One region of the Embleya sp. NPDC127516 genome, then DNA from elsewhere that is predicted to be linked to it. Evidence: riboswitches for the same ligand, from Rfam matches in the RefSeq annotation. Region 1 holds a riboswitch; the other holds the start of a gene.
What was found. A riboswitch is a leader RNA that binds a small molecule or an ion and turns the genes downstream of it on or off. The one in region 1 is predicted to bind S-adenosylmethionine.
Positions count from the first base shown of each region.

Region 1 (15,530 bases):
CTGGGCCACCCGGGTCACCTGGAGCGGTGAGTTCGTGCACGCGGCCCCGTGGTCGGTGAGCTCGCAGGGCCGGGAGAACGTGAGCCACGGCTGCGTCGGGATGAGCGACGAGGACGCCAAGTGGTTCTACGACCAGGTCAAGGTCGGCGACGTGGTCACCGTGGTGAACACGGGCGACGCCAAGAGCATGGAGCCGATCGGCAACGGCTACGGCGAGTGGAACCTGGACTGGTCGCAGTGGCTGACCCACAGCACGAACGGCCCGGCCACCACCCGCCGGCTCTGACGGGCCGTCCGGCAACTCCGGGCCCGCCGCCCGGCGCTCCCGTGAAGGCGCTGTACGGCCGCCTGCGGGGCGCGACGCGAAGGGCCCCACCGGGAAGATCCGGTGGGGCCCTTCGTCGTTCCTGCGCGTCCTACGGGTCGTGCCGATGTGGCGTCAGCAGCCCGGCCCCGGTCGCGTCAGTGGTGACCGTGTCCGCTGGTCAGTTCCTTGTACTCCTCGGCCGTCGGCTTCTCGATCGGCTCGGCGAAGTACCAGTGCGACATCTTCGAGCGCAGCTTCTGCGAACGCTTGACCTTGCGGGCCACACCGTTCTCGTCCTCGGCCGGCTCGAGCTGGTACGGCTTGGGCTGCTCGTGCGCGGTGAGGGTGTGCCGCACCCCGGCGTCCAGCGGCTCGTGGATCTCCACGAACTCGCCGTGCGGGAGCTTCTTGATCACACCGGTCTCGCGACCGTGCAGGACCTTGTCCCGGTCGCGCCGTTGCAGACCCTTGCAGATGCGCACCGTGGCCAGGTAGGCCAGCACGGGCGCGACGAAGAACGCGACGCGGCCGATCCAGGTGATCGTGTTGATCGACATGTGGAAGTGGGTGGCGATGATGTCGTTGCCACCACAGACCCACAACACGCCGTAGCAGATGATCCAGGCGACGCCCAGGCCGGTGCGCACCGGCATGTTGCGCGGGCGGTCGAGCAGGTGGTGCTCACGCTTGTCGCCGGTGATCCAGCCTTCGATCCACGGGTACATCGCCAGGAACGTGAACAGCACGCCGGGCAGGACCAGGGACGGGATCAGCACGTTGAAGCTGAGCGTGTGGCCCCAGATGTTCCATTCCCAGTTCGGCATGATGCGCAGGGATCCCTCGAGGAACCCGATGTACCAGTCCGGTTGGGAGCCCGCCGTGATCTGACCCGGGTTGTATGGACCGTAGGCCCAGATCGGGTTGATCTGCACCATGCCGCCGAGGGCGGCGGTGATGCCGAACACGATGAAGAAGAAGCCACCGGCCTTGGCCGCGTAGACCGGCAGCAGCGGCAGGCCGACCACGTTCTTCTCGGTCTTGCCCGGGCCGGGGAACTGGGTGTGCTTCTGGTAGAAGACCAGGATCAGGTGCACGGTCACCAGGCCGACCATGATCGCCGGGATCAGCAGCACGTGGATGGTGAACAGGCGGGGCACGATGTCCTCGCCCGGGAACTCCCCGCCGAACAGGAAGAACTGCACGTACGTGCCGACCAGCGGGATGGCCAGGACCACACCCTCGGCGATCCGCAGACCCGTACCGGAGAGCAGGTCGTCCGGGAGCGAGTAGCCGGTGAAGCCGTTGACCATGGCCAGGATCAGCAGCAGGAAGCCGAACAGCCAGTTTATTTCGCGCGGCTTGCGGAACGCCCCGGTGAAGAAGATCCGGAACATGTGCACGAACAGCGACGACACGAAGATCAGCGCGGCCCAGTGGTGGATCTGACGCATCGCCAGACCACCGCGGATGTCGAAGCTGATGTCCAGCGTCGAGGCGTACGCCTGGGACATGTGAATGCCCTGGAGCGGCACGTAGGAGCCGTCGTAGACGACCTCCTGCATGCTCGGCTTGAAGAACAGCGTCAGGAAGACACCGGTCAGCAGCAGCACGATGAAGCTGTACAGCGCCACTTCACCGAGCATGAAGGACCAGTGGTCCGGAAAGACCTTGCGCAGGTTCTTCTTCGCCGCGCCGTAGATGCCCAGCCGGCTGTCCAGGGCGTCGGCCGCGCGAACGGCCGCGTTGTTCGGGATCGGGGTGCTCTTGTTCGCCCCGCCCTTGGGTTGTTCGCTCGACATCAGCCACGCTCCCAGAAGCTCGCGCCGACCGGTTCGGCGAAGTCCTGCGTCGCGGCGAGGTTACCCGCCTCGTTCACATGGATCTTCAACTGCGGCAGCGAGCGCGCGGCCGGACCGAACACGACCTTGCCGTCGTCCGCCAGGTCGAAGGTGGACTGGTGACACGGGCACAGCAGGTGGTGCGTCTGCTGCTCGTACAGGCCGATCGGGCAACCCACGTGGGTGCAGATCTTCGAGTACGCCACGATGCCCTCGTAGCCCCAGTCCAGTTCCTTCTTGGACTTGATGTCCTCCGGCTCCAGCCGGACCACCAGGACCGCGGACATGCCCGCCTTCTCCAGCCAGCCGTGCGAGAGCTCTTCCTTCTCGCCGGCCGGGCCGTACTTCTCGACCAGGCCGTCGGGCAGCACCATGGTCAGCGAGCCCTTGACGATGTCGTCCGGCTTGATCGGCAGGCCGGTCGCCTCGTTGATCAGCTCGACGCCCGGCTTCCAGTCGGTGTGCCGCAGCTTGGTGCCCGGCAGCGGACCGAGGTCGCGCAGCAGCACGACGCCGGACAGCGGCACCAGGGCCATCGCGCCGATCATCGTGCGCCGGATCAGCGGGCGGCGACCGATCACCGAGTCCGCGGCACCCTGGGTGAACTCCCGGATCGCGTATTCGCGGGTCTCCGGGTCCGAGGTGAACTCGTGCCGCTCCTGGACGATCTCCTCGTCCGTCATCAACGTGCGCGCCCAGTGGATCGCGCCGGCGCCGATGCAGAACAGCGCGAGGCCGAGGAAGCCGCCGAGCGCGAGGTTCTGGGCACCGATCTTCCCGAAGAAGAAGATGTCGATGATGCGGTACTTGTCGATGCCGACGTACGCCCAGATGAAACCGATCGTGGACAACATCGAGATCACGAAGAGGAACGCGACCTGACGCTCGGCGCGCTTGGCGGCCCGCTCGTCGATGTCGGTGACGCGCGGCTCGTGGGCCGGCAGGCCGGGGTCGGCGAACGGGTCGCCTTCCGCCGGAACATGTGCCGAGGCGTGGACCTCGGGCAGGTGCTCTTCAGGCACTTCAGACTTGTCCTGGCTACTCATTTGGTCCTGGCCTTGGGGGTCCGGGCGGCAATCCAGATCGCACATCCGATGAGCAGACCGAGCGCGATGATCCAGCCGAACAGACCTTCGGAGACCGGGCCGAGCCGGCCGAGACCCAGGCCGCCGGGGTTCGGCTCCTTCTTGGTCGTCTCGTTGACGTACGTGACGATGTCCTTCTTCTGCTGCTCGGGCATCGTGCTGTCCGGGAACGAAGGCATGTTCTGCGGGCCGGTGAGCATGGCCTCGTACATGTGCTTCGGGTCCACGTTCTTCAGCGGCGGCGCGAACTTGCCCTCGGTCAGGGCGCCGCCCTCACCGGAGAAGTTGTGGCACTGCGAGCAGTTCGTGCGGAACAGCTCGGCGCCGTTGACGATGTCGCCGTCGGGCGCGTACATGTTCGCCGTCGGGACCTTGGGTCCGACGCCGAGGGAGGCCACGTACGCGGAGAGCTGGTCGATCTGCGCCTGGGTGTAGACCTCGGGCTTGCGCGGCGCCTGGGCGCCGGGCTGCTGAAGCGGCATCCGGCCGGTCGCCACCTGGAAGTCGACGGCGGCCGCGCCGACGCCGATCAGGGACGGACCGTCGGTGGAACCCTGGGCGTCGAGCCCATGGCAGGTCGAACATCCGCTCAGGTAGAGCTTCTTGCCCGCCTCGACGGCGATGGAGGCGGAATCGTCGGCCTCCGCCTTCTTGGCAGGCGCGAACGCGGCGTACAGACCCCCCGTGGCCGCGAGCGCGAAGATGAGTACGACGATCGCCGCCAAGGGGTGGCGTCGCCGCGCGGAGAGCTTTTTCACGGAAAACCCCGGTCCAATGTCGTCTGCGTAGTAAGTGTCGGGACGTCTACCTGATGACGTAGATCGTGAAGAACAGACCGATCCAGACCACGTCGACGAAATGCCAGTAGTACGAGACGACGATTGCGGCCGTGGCCTGCTCGTGCGTGAACCGTCGGGCCGCGTAGGTGCGTCCGAGGATCAGCAGGAAGGCGATCAGACCGCCTGTCACGTGCATGCCGTGGAAGCCGGTGGTCAGGTAGAAGACCGAACCGTAAGCCGACGACGAGAGAGTCGTGCCCTCCTTGACCAGCTCCGTGTACTCCATCACCTGGCCGCCGACGAAGACGGCGCCCATCACGAAGGTGATGACGAACCACATTCTGAGCTTCTTGACGTCACCGCGTTCGGCCGCGAAGACGCCGAGCTGGCAGGTGAGCGAGGACAGCACGAGGATCGTCGTGTTGCCCGTCGAGAACGGGATGTTCAGCTCACTGGCGTGCTCACGCCAAGCGTCCGCGCCGGTGACGGAGCGGATCGTGAAATACATCGCGAACAAGGCCGCGAAGAACATCAGCTCGGACGCCAACCAGACGATCGTGCCGATGCTGACCAAGTTGGGACGGTTGAGCGTCCCGTGTGTCCCGTGTGAGGGGGGCCCGGTTTCTAGTGAAGTTGCTGTCGCCACGGCGGCCATTATTGCGGTCGCCGGATCTGCCCACACTTCGGGGGGCAACCTTTGTACAACGTGTCCGGGTTAGGCTCTGGTTCCGTGAGTGGCTCTGCAGGCGACGCCGGGGTGTTTCTGGCGCACGCGACCCCTGGGAACGTACCGCCGGAACTGACCCCCATTCGGCTCCTGACCGGGTGGGTGTTCGAGCCGATCCCGATCCTGGTCGCGATGCTCTTCGGCGGCCTCTATCTGTACGGGGTGCACAAGCTCAGGGCCCGTGGGGACTCGTGGTCGCGGTGGCGGAGCTTCTCCTTCCTGGGACTGGGGCTGGGCACGTTCCTGCTCGCGACCGAGTCCGCGTTGGCCGCGTACGACACCGTGTTGCTGAGTGTGCACATGGTTCAGCACATGGTGCTGGCGATGATCACGCCGATCTTCCTGGCGCTCGGAGCGCCGATCACACTCGCGCTGCGTACCCTGCCGACCAAGTGGCGTAATCGACTCAACGCGCTGCTGCACAGCAGATACGCGAAGGTGGTCACCTTCCCGGCCTTCGCCGGGTTCATCTTCGTGCTCAACCCGTTTGCCCTGTACTTCACCCCTTGGTACGAGCTCACGTTGCGGAACACCTTCATGCACGACATGAATCACGTGCATTTCGTGATCATCGGCTGCATGTGGTTCTGGCCGCTGCTGGGTCTGGACCCGATGCCGCGCGCGAGTTATCCGATGCGGCTGCTCGCGGTGTTCGCGACGCTGCCGTTCCACGCGTGGCTGGGTATCGCGATCATGAGTTCGTCCAACGTGCTCGCCGGTGACTGGTACAACGACCTCGGTCGCGACTGGGGCGCCAGTCCGCTCTCGGACCAGGGCACGGCGGGCGGAATCCTGTGGGGCAGCGGCGACATCATCGGACTGCTCGTCTTCCTGGTGTTGTTCGTGCAGTGGGCCCGGGCGTCGGAGCGCGAGGCGGTCCGGGAGGACCGCCGGCTGGATCGACTCGAACTGATCGAGGCCGGCCGCAAGGCGCACGAGGAGCGGTTGGCGCGCGAGGCGGCCGAGGCCGGCGGCGGTGTGGAGCAGGGCTTGGACGACGCCGGAAAACCCGTGTCGAAGAGCACTCTTCCGGGTGACTCTGCCCGAACGGAGGAGGCCGACTCGGCCGTCCGGGTGGCCCGCGGGCCCGAGCCGAGGTTGGCCGACGCGGCCGAGTAGCGTCGCGGCATGATCCTGGAACGTTTCCTGCGCCGGCGGCGACCGGAACCCGATCCCGTGCTCGTCGACGACGGCACGCTCGTGGTGGTCGGGTCCTGCTTCGACCCCTCGCGCGCCGATTCGGCGGTGGTCGCGCAGATGCGGGCGGACGGAGTCGCGGTGGAGACCGGACGGTTCGTGATGCGGCACGTGCTGACGCTGCCGGATCTGGCGGCGGCCGACGAGGCGGCCCGGATCCTGACGCCGGACGGCTGGCGGGTGGTGGCGCCGGCCCCCGACGAGCGGCCGCTGCGGGTGCTGATCTCCCGGCAGCAGGTGATCACCGGCCTGGAGCCGGCCCGGGAGCGGACCCGGATGGCCGGGCTGGCCCAGCGCCTGGGCGGCGACGCCGAGGGCTACGAGGTGCTCGCGCGCGGGTGATTCGGGGCGCGTCGGGGGTGCGGTCGGTGTCGCCCGGGCCGGACCGTGGCCGGCCGGGAGCGGGACGAGCGCGTGACGAGCGCGTGACGAGGCACACATTTTCGTGCCGAAAAGCGCTAACATCCGGGTCGATCCGAGTGTTGCCCGTACCGAACATGCGCAGCCTGAACATATGCAGCCCTGAACACACGCAGCCCAGACACAGGCAGGTGGACATGACGCGCGGCGAGACCATGACCGTCCTCGTGTACAGCGACGACCGCAACACCCGACGGAAGGTCACCCTCGCGCTCGGGCGCAGGCCCGCCGTCGACGTGCCGTTCGTGGAATACCTGGAGTGCGCCACCGAGCCCGCCGTGATCGAGGCGATGGACAAGGGCGGCATCGATCTGGTGATCCTGGACGGGGAGACCGCCCCGGCCGGTGGCATGGGTGTGTGTCGTCAGCTCAAGGACGAGATCTACAACTGCCCGCCGGTGCTGACCCTGGTCGGCCGTCCGCAGGACGCGTGGCTGGCCACGTGGTGCCGGGCGGACGCGGTGGTCGCCCACCCGCTGGATCCGCGCACGCTCGCGGACGCGGCGGCCGACCTGATCCGGGGTCGGATCGCCGGACGCCAGCCGGCCTGACCGCATCCCGGATAACCACCCGGCCGCGACGGGCGCGGTGGGTACGCTGTCGCGGACTCATCCGATGACACAGCGGGAGCGGACCATGGGCGCCTCGGCCTCTACGAACAAGAGCGGCGGCAACCCGGCGGCCCGTTCCTGGCGGGACCTCCTGGCGACGCTCATGCGCGGCGACGACCTGCCGGCCGACGCGACCGCGTGGGCGATGGACCACATCATGACCGGCGAGGCGACGCCGGTGCAGGTGGCCGGGTTCGTGATCGCGCTGCGGGCCAAGGGCGAGACCGTGGACGAGGTCTCGGGTCTGGTGCGGGCGATGTACGCGCACGCGTCGACGATCGAGGTGCCCGGCCGTACGGTCGACATCGTCGGCACCGGTGGCGACCTCGCGCGGACGGTGAACATCTCGACGATGTCCGCGATCGTGGTCGCGGGCACGGGCGAGACCGTGGTCAAGCACGGCAATCGGGCGGCGTCCTCGTCCAGCGGTGCCGCCGACGTGCTCGAGGCGCTCGGTGTGGTGCTGGACCTGACCCCGGAGCAGGTGGCCCGGACGGCCGAGGAGGCGGGCATCACGCTGTGCTTCGCCCAGCGCTTCCACCCGTCGCTGCGGCACGCCGCGCAGGCGCGGCGCGAGCTGGGGGTGCCGACCACGTTCAACTTCCTGGGGCCGTTGACCAATCCGGCTCGTGTGCGGTTCCACGCGGTCGGGGTCGCGGATCTGCGGATGGCGCCGATCGTGGCCGGTGTGCTGGCCGATCGGGGTGCGACCGCGCTGGTGTTCCGGGGTGACGACGGGCTGGACGAGTTGACCGTCACGACCACGTCGCAGGTGTGGATCGTGCGGGACGGCGACGTGCGCGAGGACCGGGTGGACCCGCGGGACCTGGGCATCCCGCTGAACGGGATCGAGTCGTTGCGCGGCGGCGACGCGGCGTTCAACGCCGAGGTGGCCCGGAAGTTGTTCGCGGGCGAGCAGGGCGCGGTGCGCGACGCGGTGTTGTTGAACTCGGCGGCGGCGCTGGCCGCGTTGGGCCCGGGAGAGGGATCGTTGACCCAGCAGTTGGCGGCCGGGATCGATCGGGCCGCCGAGGCGATCGACTCGGGCGCGGCGCAGGCCGCGCTGGATCGTTGGGTGGCCACGACCCGGTCGTTCGCGCGGGGATAGCGGGTCCGGGCGGGAGACCGTACGCCGGGCGTGGTCGTGGCCGACCCGCCCGGCGTCGTGCCGTCCAGGATGTGGGAATGGTGGGGCCGTCGTTGCGCGGGGCGCTCCGTCTGGTAATAATTCTGCGCAGGTCACGAGTGACAGTGGGAAGCCCCGGCTTGCTGTCCGGCAACCCTCGCTCCGCGGTGGGGTGCCCCGGGTGATGACACGGCCGGGCGTCGTAAGGCGCCCCGGCAAGCGCGGACCCCTTGCATGACGGCAGGCAATTGCTCCATGTGACCCGGGGGTCCTGTACCTGGGGAGCATGTGATGGCGTGAAATCTCTTTCTCGAAACGGGCGAATCGCCCTGATCCGTACGCGCTGAGTCGTCGCGCGTCGCTTTTCCGAGACCACATTTCACCAGCGGATCACCCGGTGCGTTTCAATGTCGATTCAGCGACATTCGCCTCGGTGTTCCGTGCCTGCCGAGGAGTTTCGCCATGACCGTCGACACCGCTTCCGCCTCCTCCGCCGCCTTCGACTGTGACGTCGCGATCGCCGCGCCGCTGCCCGTGGTCGGGCGGGACGTGCTCGTTCCGCTGGTGACCGGTGGCGAGGTCGAGTACGCCGCGCTCGACTACGGGGCGAGTGCGCCGTGTCTTCAGCGGGTGTGGGACGACGTGTCCACATACCTGCCCTACTACGGCAGCGTGCACCGCGGTGCCGGCTACCTGTCCCAGTTGTCCACCGACCTGTACGAGCAGAGCCGGGCCACGGTCGCGAGCTTCCTGGGGCTGCGGGCCGACGACACACTGCTGTTCACCCGCGGGACCACCGACTCGCTCAACCTGCTCGCGTCGGTACTGCCGCGCGGCACGCGGGTGTTCGTCTTCGAGACCGAGCACCACGCCGCGCTGCTGCCGTGGCGCCGGCACGCCGGGGTGACCCAGTTGGCCGCGCCGTCCTCGCCGGCGCAGGCCGTCGCGACGCTGGAGGCGGCGCTCGCCGGGTCCGGCGACGGGCCCCGACTGGTGTGCGTGACCGGTGCCTCGAACGTGACCGGTGAGCTCTTCCCGGTCGCCGAACTGGCCGAGGTCGCGCACCGGCACGGCGCGCGGATCGTGCTGGACGCCGCGCAACTGGCGCCGCACCACCCGGTGTCGGTGGCCGACCTGGACGTGGACTGGATCGCGCTGTCGGCGCACAAGCTGTACGCGCCGTTCGGCTCCGGCGTGTTGGCCGGGCGGGGCGACTGGCTGGACGCGGCCGAGCCGTACCTGGCCGGTGGCGGGGCGAGCAAGGCGGTCAGTCGGGACCACGTGGAGTGGCAGCGCGGTGCGGCCCGGCACGAGGCGGGATCGCCGAATGTGATCGGCGCCTACGCGTTGGCGTCCGCGTGTCGGGCGATCACCGAGGCGGGGCCGGCGGCGCTGGTCGCCCGCGAGGAGGCGCTGCTCGCGCGCCTTCGGGCGCAGCTGGCGCAGATTCCGGCGGTGCGGACGCTGGAGCTGTTCGGGCCGGAGTCGGCCCGGGTGGGGGTGCTCTCGTTCGTGGTCGAGGGGTGGAACAGCTCGCGGTTCGCGGCGGTGTTGTCGGCGGAGTACGGGATCGGTGTGCGGGACGGGCTGTTCTGCGCTCATCCGCTGGTGCGGCACCTGTTGGGCGGGCGGGCCGACCAGCCGAGCGAGTGCGGGTCTCCGGACGCGCCCGAGGGTGAGCAGAACCTCAACGCGATCCGGGTCAGCTTCGGCTTGGGCACGCCCGTCGAGCACCTGGACCGCTTTGCGGGGGCGGTGCGGGAGATCGTGGAGCGTGGGGCGTTGTGGAGCTACACGGTCGATGGGGGGCGGTGCGTTCCGGACGCGGACCCGCGCTCTGTGCGGCAATTGCCTGCGGCGTAGGGGGTTTTGGCCTCGCCGGCCGGGCGTCCTCAAGCGCCGGACGGGCTGGGGTGGCCCCTGCCGGGGGTGTCCTCAAGCGCCGGACGGGCTGGATTGGTGTTGTTGGGCGGTGGGGCTGGGGTGTTGATTGCGCCCGGGCCCGGGGGATGGCGGCCCTGCCGGGGGTGTCCTCAAGCGCCGGACGGGCTGGATCGGTGTTGTTGGGCGGTGGGGCTGCGGTTTTGGGTGCGCCGGGGTGGGTGTCCTCGAGCGCCGGGTGGGCTGGGTTTGGTGTTGTTGGGCGGTGGGGCTGCGGTTTCGGGTGCGCCGGGTGGGCTGGAATCGGCCCGGGGTGGGGTGGCCTTGCCGGGGGTGGGTTCGAGTGTTGGGCGGGGTGGGTCCGGGCGCTTTGGGGGCGCCCGGACCGGGGGTTATTCCAGGCCGATGGCGAAGGCGGCTTCGAGGTCGTGTTGGGAGTAGGTGCGGAAGGCGATGTGGGTGGTGGTGGCCTCCACGCCGGGGACCTTGTTGAGGTGGCCGGGGATGACGTCGGCCAGGTCGTCGTGGGCGCGGACGCGCACCATGGCGATCAGGTCGAATTCTCCGGTGACCGAGTAGACCTCGCTCACGCCCTCGATCGCGGCGATCGCCTCCGCGATTTCCGGGGTCTGGTCCACACGCGTCTTGACCTGCACGATCGCGGTGATCACGGGTAGTCCTCCGGCTCTCGACGACAAGGTGCCCGAGCTTAGTCGGCGCACGTGCGCCGGGGAGTGTCGGTGGCGAGACCGCGGCTTCACCCGATCGGAGTGGTTTGCTCCGGCCACACCCTGGGTGCGGCCGGCCGGCCCAGGGTGAGCAGGTCGGACAGCTCGTGCCGGCCGCTCGCGTGCATCCGGCCGATGAAGGCGCGCAGGACGTGCGCGGTCGCCCGGGCGTCGGCGAGCGCTCGGTGGGTCGGGTCGGTGGGCGCCTCGAAGTACCGCGCGAGCGTGCCCAGACGCATGTTCGGCACCGTCCCCGGCGGCAGCAACGCGCGGGCCAGCGCGAGCGTGTCCACGACCCGCAGATCGGGCCACGGCGCGTCGCAGGCGAGGCTCGCCGCACGCAGAAAGCCCACGTCGAAGGGGGCGTTGTGGGCGACCAGGATGGCGTCCTCGGCGAACCGGGTGAACGCCGGCAACACCAGCCGCAGCGGTGGCGCGTCGGCCACCAGATCGTCGGATATCCCGGTCAGGTCCGTGATGAACTCCGGGATCGGTACGCCGGGCGCGACCAGGGTCGCGAACTCGCCCAGACGGTCCGATCCGCGCAGGCGTACGGCGGCGATCTCGGTGATCCGCGCCTCCTGCGGATCCAGGCCGGTCGTCTCCAGATCGACGACCGTGAACACCTGGCGCTCCACCTCGTCACGAATCGCTCGGGACCCGGGCATGGTTCGCAACTCGTGGCCCGGGGCGATACTGTCCGGCGGGCGGGAACGCCGCGGCCGGTCGGCCGCCGGCAAGCCCTGATTCGCCGAACCTCGTGACCGGCAATCCCGGTGCGCGGTGCTGCTCATGTACCGGACGGTACGTTTCCGGCCCGACACGGCCGCGCCCAGGTACCTCTCGCCGCCCGGCATCATGGGTGTACGCGGGCCGCTCGCGGACCGGCAGACGCTCGCAGACCAGACAGGAAGGGAACACGCATGTCGATCCAGGCCCCCACCGAGGACACCCGGTGGCGTTGCTCGCTGTGCGGCAACCTGACCCGGTTCGACGTGACGCGGACCACCAAGGCGGTCGAGTTCACCCACCTCGACCTCGCGGGCGTCGCCCGGGTCGAGGAGCGCGAGATCGTTTCCGACGAGATCGAGTCGGTGCGCTGCCGCTGGTGCAACGCGACCGACTCCGTCGAGCTGGTGGCGCGACCCGACGCGAGCTGAGTGCCGAGACCGTGCGGCGACAATGGGACTGTGCATCGTTTCGGCATCGGGGCGGCCCGGCGCGGCCGTCCCCGCTCCGGAACACGCCATGATCAAGGCGTCGGCGTCCCGGCAACGGTGACGCGGGGAGGGGCCTCAAGGGAACGGGAAGGACCGGAGGAGCAGTGAGCGGACCGGATACCCGCGCGGACGAGGTCACGCCTGCGCACGCCGCCGAGGCCGCCGAGGCGGTGCCGGCCGCCGAGCCCGACCTCGACGCGCAACCCCGGGCCGAGGCGGAGACCGACCCGGTGTCCGTCGACTCCGAGGCCGCCCCGGAGGCACCCGTCGACCACGCGGTCGATCCGGAGCCGCACGGGCCCGCCGCCCCTGCGGCCCACGCGCATCCGGCCGGGCCGGCGAGCGCCGAGGCCGATCCGAACCCCACCGCCGAACCCCGTGTCGCCGCCGGCGCGGATGCCGACGCCTGCGCCGAACCCGGTGCCGTCGGGGCCGACCCGGAGCGGGGTGATCCGCAGGTCGTCGAGCCCGAGGTGTTGTCCGGGCCGTTGCCCGAGGCGGTCCGGGTGCGGGTGATCTCGGTGGCCGCGGACGCGCTCGGCACGATGACCGCGGACGAGGTGCCCGGACCGCTGCGCCGGTTCGCCCGGTTCACCCACCAGCGCCGGGCCAAGTTCGCCGCGACGCCGCTGGCCGCCGCGCTGGAGAACGACCCGGTGTTCCGGCAGCGCATAGCGGAGCGCTTTCGCAAGGGCCTGCCGGAGATCTCCGAGGCGCTCGAGGCCGGCAAGGTGCCCGCCGCGGCCGACCCGCTCGACGTGGCCGCCGCCGCGTACCTGCTGCGCCCGCGCGGCTGGGTCCGACTGATCGAGACCGCCGGCGACGCGGCCAAGGAGGCCGCCGCCGATCGCGCCGAGGCCGAGGCCGCCGAGACGTTGTCCCGCCTCGAGCACGAGGTCGGCGTACTGCGCGCGGCATCCAAGACCGAGCACGAACGGCTGCGCGCGGAGCTGGAGACCGCCCGCAAGGAGGCCGACCACCTGCGCCGCCAGGTCCGCGGCCTCCAGGGCAGCGCCAAGCACGAGGAGAAGGAGGCCCGTCGGGCCCGCTCCGAGCTGGACGCCGTGCGGGTCGAGGCGCAGGCTGCGGTCGCCGCCGCGGAGAAGGAGGCGCGCCGCCTGCGCGGTCGCGTCGCCGAGGTCGAATCGGCCCTGGAGGCCAGCCGTCGGGCGGCCCGCGAGGGACGCAGCATGGAGGACACCCGGGTCCGGCTGCTCCTGGACACCGTGCTGGAGGCCGCCCAGGGGCTGCGCCGCGAGCTCGCGCTGCCGCCGGTGGGCATCCGGCCCGCCGACATGGTGGACGCGGTGGTGCCGGGCGCGTCCGGGATAAAGGACATCGCGCAGCGCGCGCTGGAGGGCGACGACCCGGCGCTGCTCGACCAATTGCTCGCGCTGCCGCAGGCGCACCTGGTGATCGACGGCTACAACGTGACCAAGACCGGCTATCCCACGCTCGCGCTGAACAAGCAGCGCGACCGGCTGGTCGGCGGCTTGACCGGGCTCGCCGCGCAGACCGGCTGCGAGGTGACGTGCGTGTTCGACGGCGCGCAGTTGGACGCGCCGGTGCTGCTGGCCCCCGCACGCGGGGTGCGGGTGATGTTCAGCAAGCCGGGCGAGACGGCCGACGAGCTGATTCGCCGGCTGGTCCGGGCCGAGCCGCCGGGCCGCCCGGTCGTGGTGGTTTCCACCGACCGCGAGGTGGCCGAGGGCGTGCGCAAGGCCGGGGCCCGCCCGGTGCCCTCCACGATGCTGCTGCGCCGGCTCACCCGCGGCTGACCCCTGGCGCCCGGGCGCCGTTCGCACCGCGTGTCGGTGCCGCTCCCTACCGTTGACGAGGAAAGTCGACGAAAGGGGAGAAGCCACATGCGCATCGCCTGTCGTACGCACCGCGGCCGAGGGCGCGCCGGCGCCGGTTGCGCGATTCCGGCCTCGATCGGGCCGGCGTTGATCAGCGTTCGTTCGATCGATTCCGGTATATCGTCCGAATTATCATTTATTTCGCAATACGCCGACTCCGGGGAGTACGGCGAGCACGCCGATCAGCTCGACTACGCCGAGTTGGACGAGGAAACCCTCACCGCGCTGCGGTTGTTCGCGGCCGAGGGGATGCTCGCGGCGGCCGGCGCGCAACCGCGCGACAACGGCGAGATGCCGAGCGTCCGTCGATCGGTCGAGCGCGAAAGGTGACCGTCGGGTGACCTTTTTCGGAGAATTGGCGAAGAGCGACACGGAATTCGCCGATTGATTTGAAGTGATCATGTTTGGGTCACTAAGGTCGCCGGTCGAGCGCCCGAGCACTCGACCGTCCGGCCCGGACGGCGGGTAGCCGGGCTCGGAGAAGGAGCCCACCTCCGTGGCGTCCCATCGCAGGCCGAGGGCCGGCAAGACCCGGGTCACCGTGTTGACCGCCACCGCCGTCACGGCGGTCGCGTTCGCGTCGAACGTTTCGTACGCCGACCCGGCGCCCTCCCAGGAGCAGGTGCGGCAGCGGATCGGCGAGCTGTACCACCAGGCCGAGGCGACCACCGAGGAGTACAACGGCCTCGCCGAGCGGCAGGAGCGGTTGCGCGAGCAGGTGGCTCGCGCGCAGGGCCGGATCGCCGACGCGCAGGCCGAGCTGGTGGTCCTCCAGGGCGACCTGGGCTCGATGGCGGCGGCGCGGTACCGCGGCGGCGGCGTGGATCCCACGCTCGCGCTGCTGATGTCCGAGAACCCGGACGAGTACCTGTCCCGGGCGTCCGCCCTGGATCGGCTCGCCGAGCGGCAGCAAGCCGCGGTCGTCCGTGCCCGGTCCACCCGGCGCACGCTGGACCAGGAGCGTCGCGAGGCCGCCGACACGCTCGCCGCGCTGGAGGCTGGTCGCAGGGATCTCGCGGCCAAGCGGGCCGACGTCGAGAGCAAATTGACCCGGGCCCGGGAACTGCTGAACACGCTCGACGCGTCGGATCGGGCCCGGTTCCTGGTTGCCGACGGGCCGGCCGAGGGGTCCGCGGGCGCGTTCGCCGATGGCACCGATCCGAACCGCGCCTCGCGCGACGAGGCCCGGACGGGGTCGGCGCGGGATGCCCGGACGGCCCCGCTCGACGGCCGTGCGGCGATCGCGGTGGCCGCCGCGACGAGGGCGCTGGGCAAGCCGTACGTCTGGGGCGCCGGCGGCCCCGACTCGTTCGACTGCTCCGGGCTGACCGGCTGGGCGTGGCGGCAGGCCGGCGTCGTGCTGCCGCGCACGTCGCAGGCGCAGGCCGGCGCGGGCCGCGCGGTCCCGATCGCCGAGATCCGGCCCGGCGACCTGGTCGTCTACTTCGGCGGATACACCCACGTGGGCGTCTACGTCGGCGCCGGGCGGATCATCCACGCCCCCAAGCCCGGGACGAACGTGCGCTACGCGCCGCTGAGGTCGATGCCGATCGCCAAGGTCGTTCGCCCCGCCTGACCGCCCCCGGCCCGTCGGGGGACCACGTTCGTCGCAGGCCCGGTCCCGGCGCGGACCGGGCGCCGGTCGCGCCCACGTTACGATCGACCGGTGGATGACCCGAATCGGGCCGCGCGCCGGATCCGCAGCCTGCTGCCGGTCCTGATCGTGGTGTGTGCGCTCGCCCAGCTCGGGGC
Region 1 is NZ_JBIWJT010000005.1:299,241-314,770, reverse strand. Features, by position in the region: gene ACIRL2_RS12085 (Ig-like domain-containing protein) at 1-286, shown strand, start outside; gene ACIRL2_RS12080 (cytochrome bc complex cytochrome b subunit) at 463-2,106, opposite strand; gene ACIRL2_RS12075 (Rieske 2Fe-2S domain-containing protein) at 2,106-3,191, opposite strand; gene ACIRL2_RS12070 (c-type cytochrome) at 3,188-3,988, opposite strand; gene ACIRL2_RS12065 (heme-copper oxidase subunit III) at 4,035-4,664, opposite strand; gene ACIRL2_RS12060 (cytochrome c oxidase assembly protein) at 4,740-5,855, shown strand; gene ACIRL2_RS12055 (hypothetical protein) at 5,865-6,275, shown strand; gene ACIRL2_RS12050 (response regulator transcription factor) at 6,491-6,904, shown strand; gene trpD (anthranilate phosphoribosyltransferase) at 6,969-8,072, shown strand; SAM riboswitch class IV at 8,202-8,318, shown strand; gene ACIRL2_RS12040 (aminotransferase class V-fold PLP-dependent enzyme) at 8,553-9,953, shown strand; gene ACIRL2_RS12035 (Lrp/AsnC ligand binding domain-containing protein) at 10,364-10,642, opposite strand; gene ACIRL2_RS12030 (exonuclease domain-containing protein) at 10,729-11,367, opposite strand; gene ACIRL2_RS12025 (hypothetical protein) at 11,623-11,859, shown strand; gene ACIRL2_RS12020 (NYN domain-containing protein) at 12,024-13,697, shown strand; gene ACIRL2_RS12015 (hypothetical protein) at 13,785-14,108, shown strand; gene ACIRL2_RS12010 (NlpC/P60 family protein) at 14,275-15,354, shown strand; gene ACIRL2_RS12005 (hypothetical protein) at 15,445-15,530, shown strand, end outside.

Region 2 (15,530 bases), on a different contig from region 1:
CCGACCAGCCGCTCGCTCTGCGCCCGGCCCACGGTGACACCGGCGGCCGTGTGCTCCGGCGTCACCGTCACCACCTGCGCGCCGGCGGCGTCCAGCGTGTGCTCGGCGCGCCGCCGCTCCTCGGCGTCGGCGACCCGCAGCGCCTGGGCGAGCACGTCGTACGGGTCGCCGGCCGCCGCGCCGTCGCGGCCGGGCAGGCTCAGCACGGTCCGGCTCGGCGGCGGATCACCCGCGTCGTGCAGGCCGTAACGCAGCGCCTCCGCGCCGTAGCAGAACCGGATCAGCGGCTCCCACATCGCCGACCAGTACGCCCGCGAGGGCGCCCGCTCGATCCCGGCGATCTCGCCGTCCAGCAGCACCACCGCGCCCACCTGCTCGTCGACGCACTCGAACTCGGCGACGAAACGTTCGAGCTCGAGCGCGAAGTGCTTCAGGAACAGCGCCAGGTTCCCGGTCTCGGCGAGGCCGGAGGACACGTTGAAGCGCTGCACGGCCGGCCACAACCTGCTGTACCCGTCCGCGTCCGCGCTCGCCGACGCGGCGGCGCGCAGCGCGAGCGGCAGCACGGCGAGCGGCCGCGGCGCCTCGGGGATCAGCCCGGGCTGGGTCTGCTGGACGCACATCGCCGCGTCGAAGGCGAGCCGATCCGAGGGCTCGACCATGGCGGCGCGTGGCATCGCGTGGTCCTGCGCGCTCTGCTCGACGATCACCGCGAGGTGGCACGGGACCAGCGCGACGTTCGGCGTGTGGTTGACGAAGGTGAGCGTGCCGTAGCCACTCGTGCCGATCCACAGATCGGTCGGGAGCGTCACTGCGGGCGCGTCGCAGGTGTCGCCGAGCAGCGGCAACACCTGCATCCGGCCGACGCTCTGCACCCGACCCAGGGTGCAGCCGGTCAGCAGGTCGCCGATCGGCAGCGCGTCGTGGGCGAGGGTGTTCATCCGGTCACCTCCAGGTGGGCCAGGCGCAGCAGGGCGGGTACGGCGGCGGCCGGGTCGGCGGCCAACATCAGCCGGCACCAAGCGAGTTCGAGAACCTCGGGACGATGGACGGGGGCCGTGGGCAGGTTCGGCGCGTAGCCGCGCAGGCCGCCCGCCTCGGCCGCGAGCACGGGCGAGAGCTGGACCACCGGCACCGCGACGCCGAGGGTGTGCGCGGCGTCGAGCACCTGTGCGAACCGCCCGGCGGGCGCGTTCTCGTAGCCGTCGCCGATCACCACGATCAGCTCGGCGCCGGTGCGCAGCGCGGCGACCAGGGCCTCGGCCGCCGCCGTGGCGCCGGTGGGTCGCACCAGTCGGCCGTCCGGGGCGCCGCCGATCCACACGTCGTGGCACTCGCCCGCCGCCGCCCGCAGCGCGTCGCGCAGCGCGAGCACCGTGGCGATCGGCCGCAGCGGCTGATCGGCGCCACCGCGCATCGAGGCGGACCCGTCCAGGACCAGGGCGATCCGACGGCCGGCCAGGTCGAGCCCGGCGGCACCGGCCGCGGCCCGCCGATCCAGCGCCGCGGCGACCTCGTCGGTCATCCCGGTCGCGAACGCGTAGAGGTAGAGCCGGACCGCGTCGTAGCGGTCGAGGTCGACCTCGACCTCGACGCCCGCGCGCTCGGCCTGCCGCTGTCCGGCGAGCCGCTGGCCGACGGTCAGCCGATCGGCGGTCAGCGCCAGGACGCGCGCGGGCTTCTCGTCCGGGTGGAATCGGCCGCGCAGCCCTTCGAGCGTCTCCAGCGGCAGTGCCGCGCCCGCGTCCAGGTCGGTGCGGGCGGCTCGATACGCGACCGGGAGCGGCAGCGTGTACGGGCCGTCGGCGCCGAGCACGAACGCGACGCACTCGCGCGTGACGGCGGCGTCGGCCGGGTCGGGCGCCCAGCGGTCGAGCTCGCGGGCTAGGATGCGCAGTTCCTTCGGGTCGAGTTCCGCGCCGGCGAGCTGCTTGGTCAGGATCGAGCGCAGGATGCCGCTCAGCCGAAGACCCCACGCGTGCCGCAGGGCGCCGGCGAGCTTGTCCCGGTAGCGCACCGACCACAACTCCAGTGAGCCGGAGCCCAGGACGCTGCGCAGGATCAGCCGGCGCACCCGCGCGTTGTTGACCCGCCGCTCGGCCAGCAGCCCGAACAGCTTGAGTCGGCGCGGCACGGTCAGCGCGGCCACCGCGTCGTACACGGCGGTGCCGTCGTCCTCGCGCGCGGGCGTGTCGAGCAGGTGCAGCACGCCGAGCTGCCGGCTGCGGTCGGTGGCTCCGGGGGAGCACACCAGACCCGCGTACAACCGCCGGTCCAGTGCGATCATCGCGCGGTGCGCGTCCTGCTCCAAGGCGAGCTGCTCGTCGCGGGTGTTGTAGAAGGAGGCCCGCCCGGTCGCGGCCACGGCGACGTCCAGGAAGCGGACGACGGTGGCGGCGGCCTCGGCGCGGGCCGGATTGTCGGCGCTCAGGGCGCGGGTGATCTCGGTCATCGAAAGGCTCCCCCGTGGGCACCCGGGGCAGGTCGCGGGTCCGGTGTGTGGTCCCCGGACGAACCTGGGACCGCTTCCGACCCATGGGAAACGGCTCTGTACGAACACGCAGTTCCCCGGGTGCGATGGCACGCGACTCCGGGCAGGTCACGGGTCCCGGATAGGGATTCGAACCCCAAGCACCCCAAAAGCGCTTGTACGCCAAGACAGAAGGAACGCGTAGTTCCCGGAGTCGCACCACGAGCCTACGAGCGAGGTGCCGCCGACGCCGGCCAATATCGGTCGAGTCGAATCAGACCCCGAAGAGCGACGTATCGAGGTCGATTCCGAAAGGCTCGGGGATGGTGATCGACTCGCCGATCGATACCCGGAGTTCCCCGTGGTATCTCCTGCCGTCGGGCGCGGAGAAGAGCTTCACGGAAGGACCCTCCTTGTCCCAGCGGTCGATGAGCAGGTAGAGCGGCACCTGGGCCCGGGCGTAGGCCTCGAGCTTGGTTACCCGATCGTGGTCCGCATTGTCCTTGGAGGTGATCTCGGCGATGAGGAGGGCGCACCGTGCCGGGGTCGGCGCCGTGTCGTGTTCGGGATCCAACCCGATGTCGTCGACCGGCATCACGACGACGTCCGGGATGTAGAGCCGAAACATCGGCGCGATACTCACACCGAGCGTTTGGAAGATCTCACAGTTCTCCGGGGTGACCGTAAGCAACGCCCGCTGGAGGCGGGACGCAATCAGATTGTGCGTATTTGCCGGCGGTGGCGACATGACGATGCTTCCCCCCGTGATCTCGGCGCGCCAGCCGTCGGGCACGTCCAGCTCCTGCCACGTGGACACCAGTCGGTGCCAGGTGTCGCTCGCCTCGATCACGGGTGCGGTCATGTCGTCCACCTCATCCACCTCGGTCCGCGCTGTAGCAGGAGCGACGCTATGTGCCGCCCGGAGACCATTTCAGGGTAAGTCGCCACCGCCACTCGAACGAGCGAACACGCTTCGAACACCGCCGCAATCCGTCCCGGGAACGCGAAAGAGGCGGCCCCCCGAAGGGGACCGCCTCTCGCGTCAAGACCGTGCGGGTCTACCGATCCTCAGCGGATCAGAAGTCCATGCCGCCCATGTCCGGAGCGCCGCCGGCCGGGGCCGGGTTCTTCTCCGGCTTGTCGGCGATGACAGCCTCGGTGGTCAGGAACAGCGCGGCGATCGACGCGGCGTTCTGCAGCGCGGAACGGGTGACCTTCGCCGGGTCGATGATGCCCTCGGCGATGAGGTCCACGTACTCGCCGGTCGCGGCGTTGAGGCCGTGACCCGGGGTCAGGTTGCGCACCTTCTCCACAACCACGCCGCCCTCGAGGCCGGCGTTGACCGCGATCTGCTTGAGCGGGGCCTCGACGGCCAGGCGCACGATGTTCGCGCCGGTCGCCTCGTCGCCGTCCAGCTCGAGCTTGTCGAACGCGATGGTCGACGCCTGGAGCAGGGCCACGCCACCACCGGCGACGATGCCCTCTTCGACGGCGGCCTTCGCGTTGCGCACCGCGTCCTCGATGCGGTGCTTGCGCTCCTTGAGCTCGACCTCGGTCGCGGCGCCGGCCTTGATCACGGCAACGCCGCCGGCCAGCTTCGCGAGACGCTCCTGGAGCTTCTCGCGGTCGTAGTCCGAGTCCGAGTTCTCGATCTCGGCGCGGATCTGGTTGACCCGACCCGCGACCTGGTCCGAGTCACCGGCACCGTCGACGATGGTCGTCTCGTCCTTGGTGACGACGACCTTGCGGGCGCGGCCGAGGAGTTCGAGACCCGCGGTGTCGAGCTTGAGGCCGACCTCCTCGGAGATGACCTGGCCACCGGTGAGGATGGCGATGTCGCCGAGCATGGCCTTGCGACGGTCGCCGAAGCCCGGCGCCTTGACGGCGACGGACTTGAAGGTGCCGCGGATCTTGTTGACGACGAGCGTGGCCAGGGCCTCGCCCTCGACGTCCTCGGAGATGATCATGAGCGGCTTACCCGACTGCATGACCTTCTCCAGCAGCGGGAGGAGGTCCTTCACCGAGGTGATCTTCGAGTTGACGATGAGCACGTAGGCGTCTTCGAGGACGGCCTCCATGCGCTCCATGTCGGTCGCGAAGTACGGCGAGATGTAGCCCTTGTCGAAGCGCATGCCCTCGGTGAGCTCGAGCTCGAGACCGAAGGTGTTGCTCTCCTCGACGGTGATGACGCCTTCCTTGCCGACCTTGTCCATGGCCTCGGCGATCATCTCGCCGATCAGGGGGTCCGCGGCGGAGATCGAGGCGGTGGAGGCGATCTGCTCCTTCGTCTCGACGTCCTTGGCAAGCGCGAGAAGCTGCTCGGAGACGGCCTCGACGGCCTTCTCGATGCCACGCTTGAGGGCCATCGGGTTCGCGCCGGCGGCCACGTTGCGCAGGCCCTCGCGTACGAGCGCCTGGGCGAGGACGGTCGCGGTCGTCGTGCCGTCACCGGCGACGTCGTCCGTCTTCTTCGCGACCTCCTTGACCAGCTCCGCACCGATCTTCTCGTACGGGTCCTCGAGCTCGATCTCCTTGGCGATGCTCACACCATCGTTGGTGATGGTGGGCGCACCCCACTTCTTCTCGAGCACGACGTTGCGGCCCTTGGGGCCCAGCGTGACCTTGACGGCGTCGGCGAGCTGGTTCATCCCGCGCTCGAGGCCGCGGCGCGCTTCCTCGTTGAACGCGATGATCTTGGCCATGTGGTGAAGTCCTCCCAGAACGGGGGTGAGTGCCGGACCGCACAGGTGCCCGCGACGGACGACCCGACCACCGCGAGGATCCCTCCCTCACGGGTGCCGAGCCTCACCGGCTCGGTCCGTTTCTGTCACTCTCACATCCAGAGTGCTAACGCCAATGATTAGCACTCGACCATGCCGAGTGCAAGCGCAACGGCCGGTCCCGACCCGTCCGCGCACACCCCCGCGCGTGTCGCACGAAGCGCGGGTCCGCACGGCCGCACGTACAACGACCGGGGCCCGGCCCCCGCATGGCGGGAAGGCCGGGCCCCGGTCGCTGATCACACCCGATACGCATCCGATCCGACCATCGGACAACAGGCCGGACGAGAGATCGGGACAAGTGTTGTGCTGCGATGTGTCGTGCAGTCCGTGGTGTGGACCGTTTCAAGCAGAGGAGCGGATGCCCCCTGGTTCAGGCGGTGACGCGGACCATGTCGGCCTGCGGCCCCTTCTGCCCCTGCGAGATCTCGAACTCGACTCGCTGCCCCTCCTCGAGCGTCCGGTACCCGTCCATCTGGATCGCGCTGTAGTGGACGAAAACGTCCGCACCACCGTCGACCGCGATGAAGCCGTACCCCTTCTCCGCGTTGAACCACTTGACGGCGCCCTGAGCCATTCCTAACTCCCCTGTTACTGGCCCTTTCACGGATACTGCACGCCGCAGCTCCGGGTTCGTATCCAGAAGGACCCGGCCTTCCGCTACGACCGCGGCTGAATGTATCCGGACGGATGCCCGGAGCAACAGGTCAATCGGACGAGAATTCCCGAGTGAATAAAGCTCGCATTCTTCGTGAATCACCAGGAAAGCCGTATTTCAATACGTCAGGAAAACGACTTTCGATACATATCGGGTGTGATCTCGACCACGGGTTTACCGACGCAACGCCGCCAAAGCGGGGAAATGGACCCGGGTAAACACGTGTAACGCACGTCGGCCGGGGAGAGAGGAAATCCGCCGCCCGGTGCTCCGGACGGCGGATTTCTCGGTTCCGTTTCGTGGTCCGTGCCGATGAAGATCGACAAGGTCGCCTATCGCGTCAGCAACCGCCGGCGACCGCCGGGATGATCGAAACGCTGCCGTTGTCGGGGATCGTGGTGGCGAGACCGTCCGCGAAGCGCACGTCCTCGTCGTTCACGTACAGATTCACAAAGCGGCGCAGCTTGCCCTCGTCGTCGAGGATGCGTGCGCGAATTCCGGTGTGGTCCTTTTCCAGGGCGTCCAGGACCTCGGCGAGGGTGCTTCCCTCGACGGACACCTCGGCCGCCCCACCCGTGTAGGTGCGCAGGATCGTCGGGATGCGAACGGAGACGCTCATGCCAGGCCGGCCTTTCGGAAGGATTCCAGAGTGGGTCGAATGGTCGCGGTGGCGCCGGTGGTCGGCGTGACCGCGTCCAACGTCTTGAGGCCGTCGCCCGTGTTGAGCACGACCGTCTCGGCGTCCGGGTCCAGCGCGCCGGACGCGAGCAGCTTGCGCAGGCAGCCGACGGTCACGCCACCGGCGGTCTCGCCGAAGATGCCCTCGGTGCGGGCCAGCAGCTTCATCGCCTCGACCACCTCGGCGTCGGTGACGTCCTCCACCGCGCCGCCGGTGCGCTTGCACACGTCCAGCACGTACGGGCCGTCGGCCGGGTTGCCGATCGCGAGCGACTTGGCGATCGTGTCCGGCCGCACCGGGCGGATCACGTCGTGGCCGGCCTTCCACGCGGCGGCCACCGGGGAGCACCCGGTGGCCTGCGCGCCGAAGATCTTGTACGGCGCGTCCTCGACCAGCCCCAGCGCGATCAGCTCGCGGAAGCCCTTGTCGATCTTGGTGAGCTGCGAACCCGACGCGATCGGGATGACGATCTGCTCGGGCAGCCGCCAGCCGAGCTGCTCGGCGATCTCGTACGCGAGCGTCTTGGAACCCTCGCCGTAGTACGGCCGCAGGTTGACGTTGACGAAGCCCCAGTCCTCACCGGCCGGGTCGCCGATCAGCTCCGAGCAGAACCGGTTGACCTCGTCGTAGGTGCCCTCGATGGCGACCAGCTCGCCGCCGTACACGGCCGCCGTGACGACCTTGCCGGCCTCCAGGTCGGAGGGGATGAACACGCAGCTCCGCAGGCCCGCCCGGGCGGCGGCGGCACCCACCGCGCCGGCCAGGTTGCCGGTGGAGGAGCAGGAGAGGGTGGTGAAGCCGAACGTGCGCGCGGCCTCGACGGCGATCGCGACCACGCGGTCCTTGAAGGAGTGCGTCGGGTTGCCCGAGTCGTCCTTGACGTGCAGCTTCGCGATGCCCAGCTCGCGGCCCAGGTTCTCGGCGCGGACCAGCTTGGTGAAACCGGGGTTCAGATTGGGCCGGGACGCGACGTCCGCGGACACCGGCAGGAGCGGCGCGTAGCGCCAGATGTTCTGCGGGCCGGCCTCGATCTGCTCACGTGTGACGGTGCCGAAGTCGTAGGCCACCTCGAGCGGGCCGAAACAGGACTCGCAGGCGTACTTGGGACCCAGTTCGGTGCGTTCGCCGCACTCGCGACACGACAGCGCGACGGCCGGACCGAAGGAGGTGGAGGTGGAGGTGGCGCTGGTGGAACGGGTGGCGGTGGGTGTCGCCATGGCGAGGGCCTTTCTGTCCTCATCTTTACCCGTGGGGTTCCACGGGCCGGACTTGGCACCTGTCCGATCCGCCGGTGCTCGCTCGCGCCGAAAGCGCGTCACGAGGAATGACGATCGGATGGTTGCCGGGGCTTCAACGGGCCGTTCCCTCTGCCCCTCTGGATGAGCTGCTATGGCGGTGGACACACCCTTCGCGAGGTGGCCGGTCCGCGTTTGTCCGGCACGACGTGCGATCGTCGTTACCGGTGACGACGACTGTAACCGAACCGGTGCCGCGTCGATCATCCGGTCCACCTCGCGAGACGATGGAGGGTGGCCGTGACCGAGGCCGGAACACCGGCGACGACAGGGGATTTCGAACGTGCAGCCCGAGGTGAGCGCCTGGCTTCGACGACGGTCCTCCGTCGCCGCGGACTGGCCCGTCGACAAGCTTCTTGACGCCAAACGAGACACTCGGGTCAGCGTCGTCCTGCCGGCGTTGAACGAGGCGGCGACCGTCGGGGACATCGTCAAGGTGGTCCGCACCGAGCTGATCGAGCGCGCGCCGCTGGTGGACGAACTGGTCGTGGTCGACTCCGGATCGGTCGACGACACCTCCCGGATCGCGGCGGACGCGGGCGCGCGGGTCGTGCACCGCGACGACATCCTGCCCGCGATCCCGGCCGTGCGCGGCAAAGGCGAGGTGTTGTGGCGCTCGCTCCTGGTCACCGACGGCGACATCGTCGCGTTCGTGGACGCCGACCTCAAGGACTTCTCGGCCGACTTCGTCACCGGAATCCTCGGCCCGCTGCTCACCGACACCTCGGTGCAACTGGTCAAGGCGATGTACGACCGGCCGCTGGAGATCGGCGACACGATCGTGCCCGCCGGCGGCGGCCGGGTGACCGAGTTGGTCGCGCGTCCGCTGCTCAACCTGCACTGGCCGGAACTCGCCGGTTTCGTCCAGCCGCTCGGCGGCGAGTACGCGGCCCGCCGCTCGTTGCTGGAACAACTGCCCTTCCCGTGCGGCTACGGCGTCGAGACCGCGATGCTCGTGGACACCCTGCGCCTGGTCGGCCTGGACGCGATGGCCCAGGTGGACGTGGGGGTGCGCCGGCACAACCACCAGGACGAGGCCGGGCTGGGCCGGATGGCGGCGGAGATACTCCAGGCCGTCGAGCGCCGGCTGCGGCGCGGCCCGAACGGCGCGCACCCGGTCGAGCTGAGCACCGCGCTGACCCAGTTCGAGCGGGACGAGGGCGGTTTCCGGCTGCGTACGCACGACGTCGCGGCCCGGGAGCGGCCGGCGATGGCGACCGTGCCCGCCTACCGCGCACGAACCCGCCTGGTCGAGCGCTGATCGCCGGGCGGGGCCGGCGGGCTCAGTTGCCGAGCACCTCCGCGACCTTGCGCACGGTGTTCTCCCGGGCCGCCCGCACCCGGGTCAGCGCCGCGGCCTCACGCTCGATCGCCTGTCGCTGATACGCCACGTCGACCGCGTACCAGGTGCCCGCGACGTTGTGCTCGGCCCGGCAGGCCACCGTCGCGGTCGCCGCCGCGATCTCGCGCGCGCTCGGCACGGGCGTGTCCCAGGCCGGATCGCCGCCCGCCGCCAACGGATCGGGGTAGTCGAACCCCTTCCCCCGCATGCACGTCGACCACAGCGCGAGCACCTGCCGTACCCGAGGATCCGCGCGCGAGCGCTCGAACGACTCCACATCCAGCCGGCTCGGCAGTGCCGCGCGCTCCAGCGCCGGATCGACGCCGAGGGCGAACCGCGCCTCTCCCAGGCAGCCCGGTCCCGGCCGATCGCTGCCCTCGGTCGGCGCCGGCGGCAGCCCGTCCGCCGCCGCGGCGCCGTACAGCGCCACCTCCAGCTCGCGGCCCAGGGCCGGTGCGCTCGGCTTGTCGCCCGCCTTCGCCACTCCCGGCGGCCGAAATCCCCAGCCGGCCACCTCGACCGGGTCGCCCACCCCGTACCGGCGCTCGGTGCGCGAGCGCAGCACCGGTTCGGTGTCCGTCGTAGCGGGGGTCGGATACGTCAGGCCCAGCCGGCCCAGGCAGGCCCGGATCAGCACCTGTTCGGCCGCGGTCTGCCGGGCGCGCTGCTCCGGGGTCGGCAGGTGGGCCGCGATCGGCAGGTCGAGCCGGGCCACCTCGCCCGCCGGCGGGACCGCGCCCGGCGGCGGGAGCGACGGGTCGGCGCGGCCGGGCGCCCGCGCCGCCGGGTCCGCGCGCTCGCCGCTCGCGGTGCACCTCGCCGACGCGGCGCACAACACGACGCCCAGCACGACGCCCACCAGGACGGGGCCCGGGACGCGGCGCGGGCGCACTACTGCGCGGTCCAACTGCCCGACGCGTTGTTGTTCTTCAGCGCCGGATCGAGATTGGCCGTGGACTTCGGACCGATCTCCTGCACCGGGCCCTGATAGTTGCTGCCGTAGTAGATCCGCAGGATGTGCGTCGGATCGTTGTTCCACACCGACGCCGCGTTGTTCTTGACCGCCGTCCACGCGCCGCTGCTGCCGTCCGGGGACGGCATGAACCGGTACCCCGAGTAGTTGGCCACGTTGTACCGATGGTCGAAACGCGCGCCCTTGGCGTTCGAGTTGTAGTACAGACACGCGTCGCCGTCGTTGCACGCGCCGTCGCCCTCGGCGACCGCGGGTGTCGCGCCGCTCGCCAGGATCAACGCGGCGGCCACGGCGCCCGCGGCCAGGCCACGATTGTTGCCCATTCCCGATTCCCCCTTGCCCCGTCGCCCTTTTTCGGACCCCGTCCAACGACCGGGTCCGCGGGGAGAGCCCCGGTCGAACCCGGGCGGGATCGGCCCGACGAGTCAAGAGAAAGCACACCCCCGCTACTCCCGGTAATGACAAGCGCACGTGATACTCGCCACACCGTTCGAGCCGCGGGGGCGATCGGGCCGGGTTTGCGCACCGGGAAGCGTGGCTAGGGTCGGGGCATGAGTGCTCCCCCTCCCGCTGGTGTCCTGGTCGCCTCGAATCGCGGTCCCGTGTCCTTCTCACTGGAGGACGACGGCACGCTGTCCGTCAGTCGCGGCGGCGGCGGACTCGTGTCCGGACTGTCCACCGCGGGCCAGGGGACCGGCGCGGTGTGGGTGTGCTCGGCGCTGGGCGAGGCCGATCGCACCGCGACCCGGGCCGCCCCCTCGGGCCGGCTGGATCTGGCCGGTCACGACACCGGTGGCCTGGCCGTACGGATGCTGGACATCGATCCGGGCACCTTCGCGCGGGCCTACAACGCCATAGCGAATTCGACCCTGTGGTTCGTCCACCACCTGCTCTACGACACCCCGTCCAAGCCGGTCTTCGACGCGCGCTTTCGCAAGGAGTGGGCCTCCTACGAGGCGTACAACCAGGCCTTCGCCGAGGCACTGGCCGACGAGGCCGCCGAGGGCGCGAAGGTGGTCGTGCAGGACTACCACCTCACCCTGGTGCCGGTGCTGCTCCGCCGGCTGCGTCCGGACCTGCGGATCGGGCACTTCTCGCACACCCCGTGGGCGCCGCCGGACTACTTCCGGCTGCTTCCCGACGACATCGCGCGGTTCGTCCTGGAGGGCGTGCTCGGCGCCGACCACGCGGGCTTTTTGACCCGGCGCTGGGCGCTCGCGTTCCTGGACTGCTGCGCGGACGTGCTCGACGCGGTGGTGGACCGGGACGCGATGACCGTCACGCACGCGGGCCACGTGACCGAGATCGGTGTGCACGGCCTGGGCGCGGACGCCGACTTCCTGCGCGAGCGCGCCTCCCGCGCCGACGTGGACACCCGACTCGCCGGGCTGCGCGAGGCGGTGGGCGATCGCCGGGTGATCGTCCGGGTGGACCGCACCGAACTGTCCAAGAACATCGTTCGCGGTCTGCTGGCGTATCGCGAACTGCTGCGCACCCGGCCGGAATGGCTCGGCCGGGTGGTGCACGTCGCGTTCGCCTACCCCTCGCGGCACGACCTCCCGGAGTACCGCGAGTACACCGCCGCCGTGCAGCGGGTGGCCAAGGAGATCGACGACGAGTTCGGCACCGGCGACTGGCAGCCGCTGATCCTGCACGTCAACGACGACTTCCCGCGCTCGCTCGCGGCGTACCGACTGGCCGACGTCGCGCTGGTGAACCCGATCCGGGACGGGATGAACCTGGTCGCCAAGGAGGTGCCGGTGGTCTCGCTGCTGGACGAGGCGCACGGGGGCTGCGCGCTGGTGCTCTCGCGCGAGGCGGGCGCGTTCGAGGAGTTGGGGGAGGACTCGATCGTGGTCAACCCGTTCGACGTGTCGCAGACCACCGAGGCGCTGCACACGGCGCTCACGATGGAGCCCACGGAGCGGCTGCAACGCACCAAGCGGCTGGCCGCGGCGGCGGTCGCGCTCAACCCGCAGCAGTGGTTCCTGGAGCAGTTGGACGCGCTCGGCAAGTAGCCGCGACCGGCGAACCGCCCCCGAACGCCGGTCCGACCGGCGTTCGGGGGCGGCGGCGCTCAGGCCGAGGCGGGCGGGGTGCCGCGGCGGCGCCGGGTGGTCACCACCGCGACCGTGCCGGCGGCGACCAGGGCGACGCCGGCGACACTCGCACCGACCAGGCCGGCGGGCCCGGTGAGCGGCAGGCTGCCGCCGCCGGACTTGCCCGCGCCGCCGGTCGAGCCGCTCGTTGCCGCACCGCCGGTCGACCCGCTCGTCCCGCCGCCGGCGCTCGCCGAACCGGTCGAGCCGGTGCCCGAGGTGCCGCCCGTGGTGGTGCCGGTCGTGCTGCCGGCCCCCGCCGTCGTGCCGGATCCGGCCGTGGTCGAGCCGCCCTTGAAAGAGACCTTCACGAACGCGTCCTGGCTGCGGTCGGGCGAACCGTGCGCGGCCATGGTCAGCACGTAGCACTCGGTCTTGAGGCAGTCGACGTCCTTGCCCGCGCCGTTCTTGTACGAGGCCTTGACGTCGGTGAGGGTGACGGAGAAGGTGCCGTCCGGGTTGATCCCGTCCGCGCCGTACGCCTTGAGCCACTTCGAGGCGCCGTAGTTGCCCGCGTTGGTGGTCCAGTCGGCCTCCTTGGGGCCGAATACGACGTAGATCCCGTTGCCGCTGCCCGCCACGTAGCCGGAGCCCTTGACCGTGACCGACGCGCCGGCCGGTTCCAGACCGGTGCTCGGCGTGACGGTCAGCTTGGCGCCGCCGGCCGCCGCCTGCGGAGCGGCCTGTGGGGCCCGAGCCTGCTCGGCCGCCCCCTGCGGTGCGGCGCGCAGCGACGTGGGGGCGCCGGCGGGCGCCTGCGCGGCGAAGGTCACCGCGACCTTCGCGGCCGGCCCGCCCTCGGCGCCGACCCGCACCTCGAACGCCGGTGCGTCCGGGGCGAATCCGGTGCCCACCCGCAGCGGCGTGGCGACGATGCCCCGCGCGTCGGCGACGAGAGTACGGCTGCCCGTCCGGTCGGCGGTGTCGCCGCCGTAGAGCGCGACGGTGACCCGCGCGCCGGGCGCGAAACCTCGGCCGACGACGGTGATCTCGTCGCCGGCCGCGGCCAGTTCGGTGCTGCGCGAGGCGGTGACGGCGGGTGTGGCCGGGGTCTCGGCGCGGGTGTCGGCGGGGGCGGCGAGGGCGCCGTGGGCGACGGCCGGCACGCCGGCGCCGGCCAGGCCGAGCGCGGCGGCCGCGGTCGCGGCGCGACGGAGGCGGTGCGAGGTGTACATGTGAACTCCTGGAGGGTCGGGGCGGCGACGCGACGGCGGGCGGTCAGCCGGTCGAGTCGGCGGTGACTTCGGTGGGGGCGTCGGCGGCGTTCGGCGCGGCGGCGGCATCGCGCGCGGCGGCGGCCCGGCGACGGCGACGGCGACGGCGACGGCGCAGCACGGTCACCACGTAGGCGATCAGCGCGCCGAGCAGCAGCGTGAGCGCGGCCAGCAGCAGCCACGGCGGCGCCCACACGCTCGTCGACTTCGCGGTCACGGTCGCCGGGTTGCCGGTGACCGTGACGTCCGCGGTGAGTCGACCGGCCGGGAAGACGCCGGTGAATCGTTGGACCACCTCGTGTGTCGCGCCGGGCAGCAACTCGGGGAGGGCGGCGCGGGCGGGTCCACCCAGCCGCCACCCGCCGAGCCCGGTGACGGTGGTCTCGGCGCTCGCCGAGGTGCGCACGTTGCCGGTGTTGCGGACCCGGTAGCGCACGATCGCCTCGCCGCCGCCGGACATCGCGATCGGGTTGTCGTAGGACAGCCGCAGGTCCTCGATCGCCAGGCGCGGCACGGCGGGGCCGTCCACCCGCAGGTACACGCGAGCGCCGACCCGCCGGTCGACGTCGAAGCGCTGCTGTCCGGGGCCGGTCGCCTCGGCCTTGATCGAGGCGACGATGGCACCGGTGTGGTCGCCGGGGCTCGCGTCCGCCGGGACGGTCAGCCGGAACGGGATGTCCGCGCGCTTGCCCGGCGCGATCGTGTACGTCTCGGCGTCGAAGCCGATCCACGCGCCGACGTCCTTGGGCCGCTCGGCGGCGGTCAGCAGGGTCATCCCGCCGTCGGCGGCGAGCACGGCGTCGGTGGCGTACACGCGCAGGGTCAGCGGCTTGTCGCCGAAGTTGGACACGCCGACCACGTCGACCAGGGTCTGTCCGGGCCCGGCGGTCAGCACGAAGTGGTCGCGCCCGCCCGCCGGTTGCACGCCCCAGGTGAACTCGTCGGCGGCCCGGGCGGGCGCCGCGAGCGCGATCAGCGGCAACACGGTGGCGAACAGGGCACACAACAGTCGGGCTGCGGGACGCATGCGGGGGTGCTCCTTTTTTGGGCGACTTCGTCGCCGGCTCGCGAGGCGCCGCTTTTTCTTTCCTCCGCTTCGCTCCTCCAAGAAAAAGCGGCGCCTCGCTCGGGACGGTGTGTCCCTCCGCTTCGCTCCGGGCCACACCGTCCACACCTGCGGCTCCGCCGCTCTCCGCGCTTCGCGCGTCGATCACGGGGGTGGGGCGGGGTCGGGGGCGCTGACGCGCCGGGGGCGGCCTGTCGAAGCGATGCGGGCCTGCTTCGGGGTGGTGCCGGGGCGGGGCTTCGATCCCGTGTCGGGCTTTGTGGCGGGTGGGTGGTGGGGAGTTCGATGGGCGGATGCCGGGCGCCGATTTGCCGGAGGACCACTCGCACGTTGGGTTCGGGCGGGTGGTTCTCCGGGGCGGGGAGGTGAGCGTGGCCGGGGAGGGGCGGGTGCCGGGCGTTGTGGGGCTCGGCGGGGGATTGCGGGCCCCCGGGGTGGCGAGCCCGGGGCCATCCCCCGACGCGTCGGCGTCGGGGGATGGCCGTCGTCGGCGGGTGGGGGAGCCCCGGTTCGGAACGGCGTCAGATGAGCGTCAGCGTCAAGGTGCCGGTGTAGGTGCCGGGCACGGTGATGCCCGGGACGCCGAGCTTGAGGTCGCCGCCGCACTCGAACGAACCGGCACTGGCGCCGGCCGCCGACGAGCACAGCGTGCGCGGCCGGCCCAGACCGGCGCCGGGCTCGGCCTTGCCGCCCGCGGTGACCTGCGGCGTGGCGCCGCCGGTGGGCAGCGAACCGGTGACCGACTTCGCGGTGGGCGTCCAGCCGAGGTTGTCGCCGACGATCCGGCCGCCGGTGGCGGTCAGGTCACTGGCCTGACCGGTCAGCGTCCAGCCCGCGTTGGTGCCGCGCGCGTCGGAGACGGTGAGCGGGTTGAGCGCACCGCCGGTGAAGGCGTCCTTGCCGTTGAGGGTGACGCCCGGGAGCGCGACGTCGGTGCCGCCGACGCCCAGGGTC
Region 2 is NZ_JBIWJT010000058.1:9,325-24,854, forward strand. Features, by position in the region: gene ACIRL2_RS49810 (ARPP-1 family domain-containing protein) at 1-941, opposite strand, end outside; gene ACIRL2_RS49815 (hypothetical protein) at 938-2,452, opposite strand; gene ACIRL2_RS49820 (Uma2 family endonuclease) at 2,745-3,332, opposite strand; gene groL (chaperonin GroEL) at 3,547-5,172, opposite strand; gene ACIRL2_RS49830 (cold-shock protein) at 5,624-5,827, opposite strand; gene ACIRL2_RS49835 (ubiquitin-like small modifier protein 1) at 6,249-6,527, opposite strand; gene thrC (threonine synthase) at 6,524-7,804, opposite strand; SAM riboswitch class I at 7,821-7,973, opposite strand; gene ACIRL2_RS49845 (glucosyl-3-phosphoglycerate synthase) at 8,166-9,143, shown strand; gene ACIRL2_RS49850 (hypothetical protein) at 9,166-10,131, opposite strand; gene ACIRL2_RS49855 (peptidase inhibitor family I36 protein) at 10,116-10,520, opposite strand; gene ACIRL2_RS49860 (trehalose-6-phosphate synthase) at 10,749-12,215, shown strand; gene ACIRL2_RS49865 (hypothetical protein) at 12,275-13,471, opposite strand; gene ACIRL2_RS49870 (WxL protein peptidoglycan domain-containing protein) at 13,515-14,537, opposite strand; gene ACIRL2_RS49875 (hypothetical protein) at 15,098-15,530, opposite strand, start outside.
Region 2: it holds a riboswitch for S-adenosylmethionine, as region 1 does, so the genes downstream of both, thrC (threonine synthase) here and ACIRL2_RS12040 (aminotransferase class V-fold PLP-dependent enzyme) in region 1, are expected to answer to the same signal.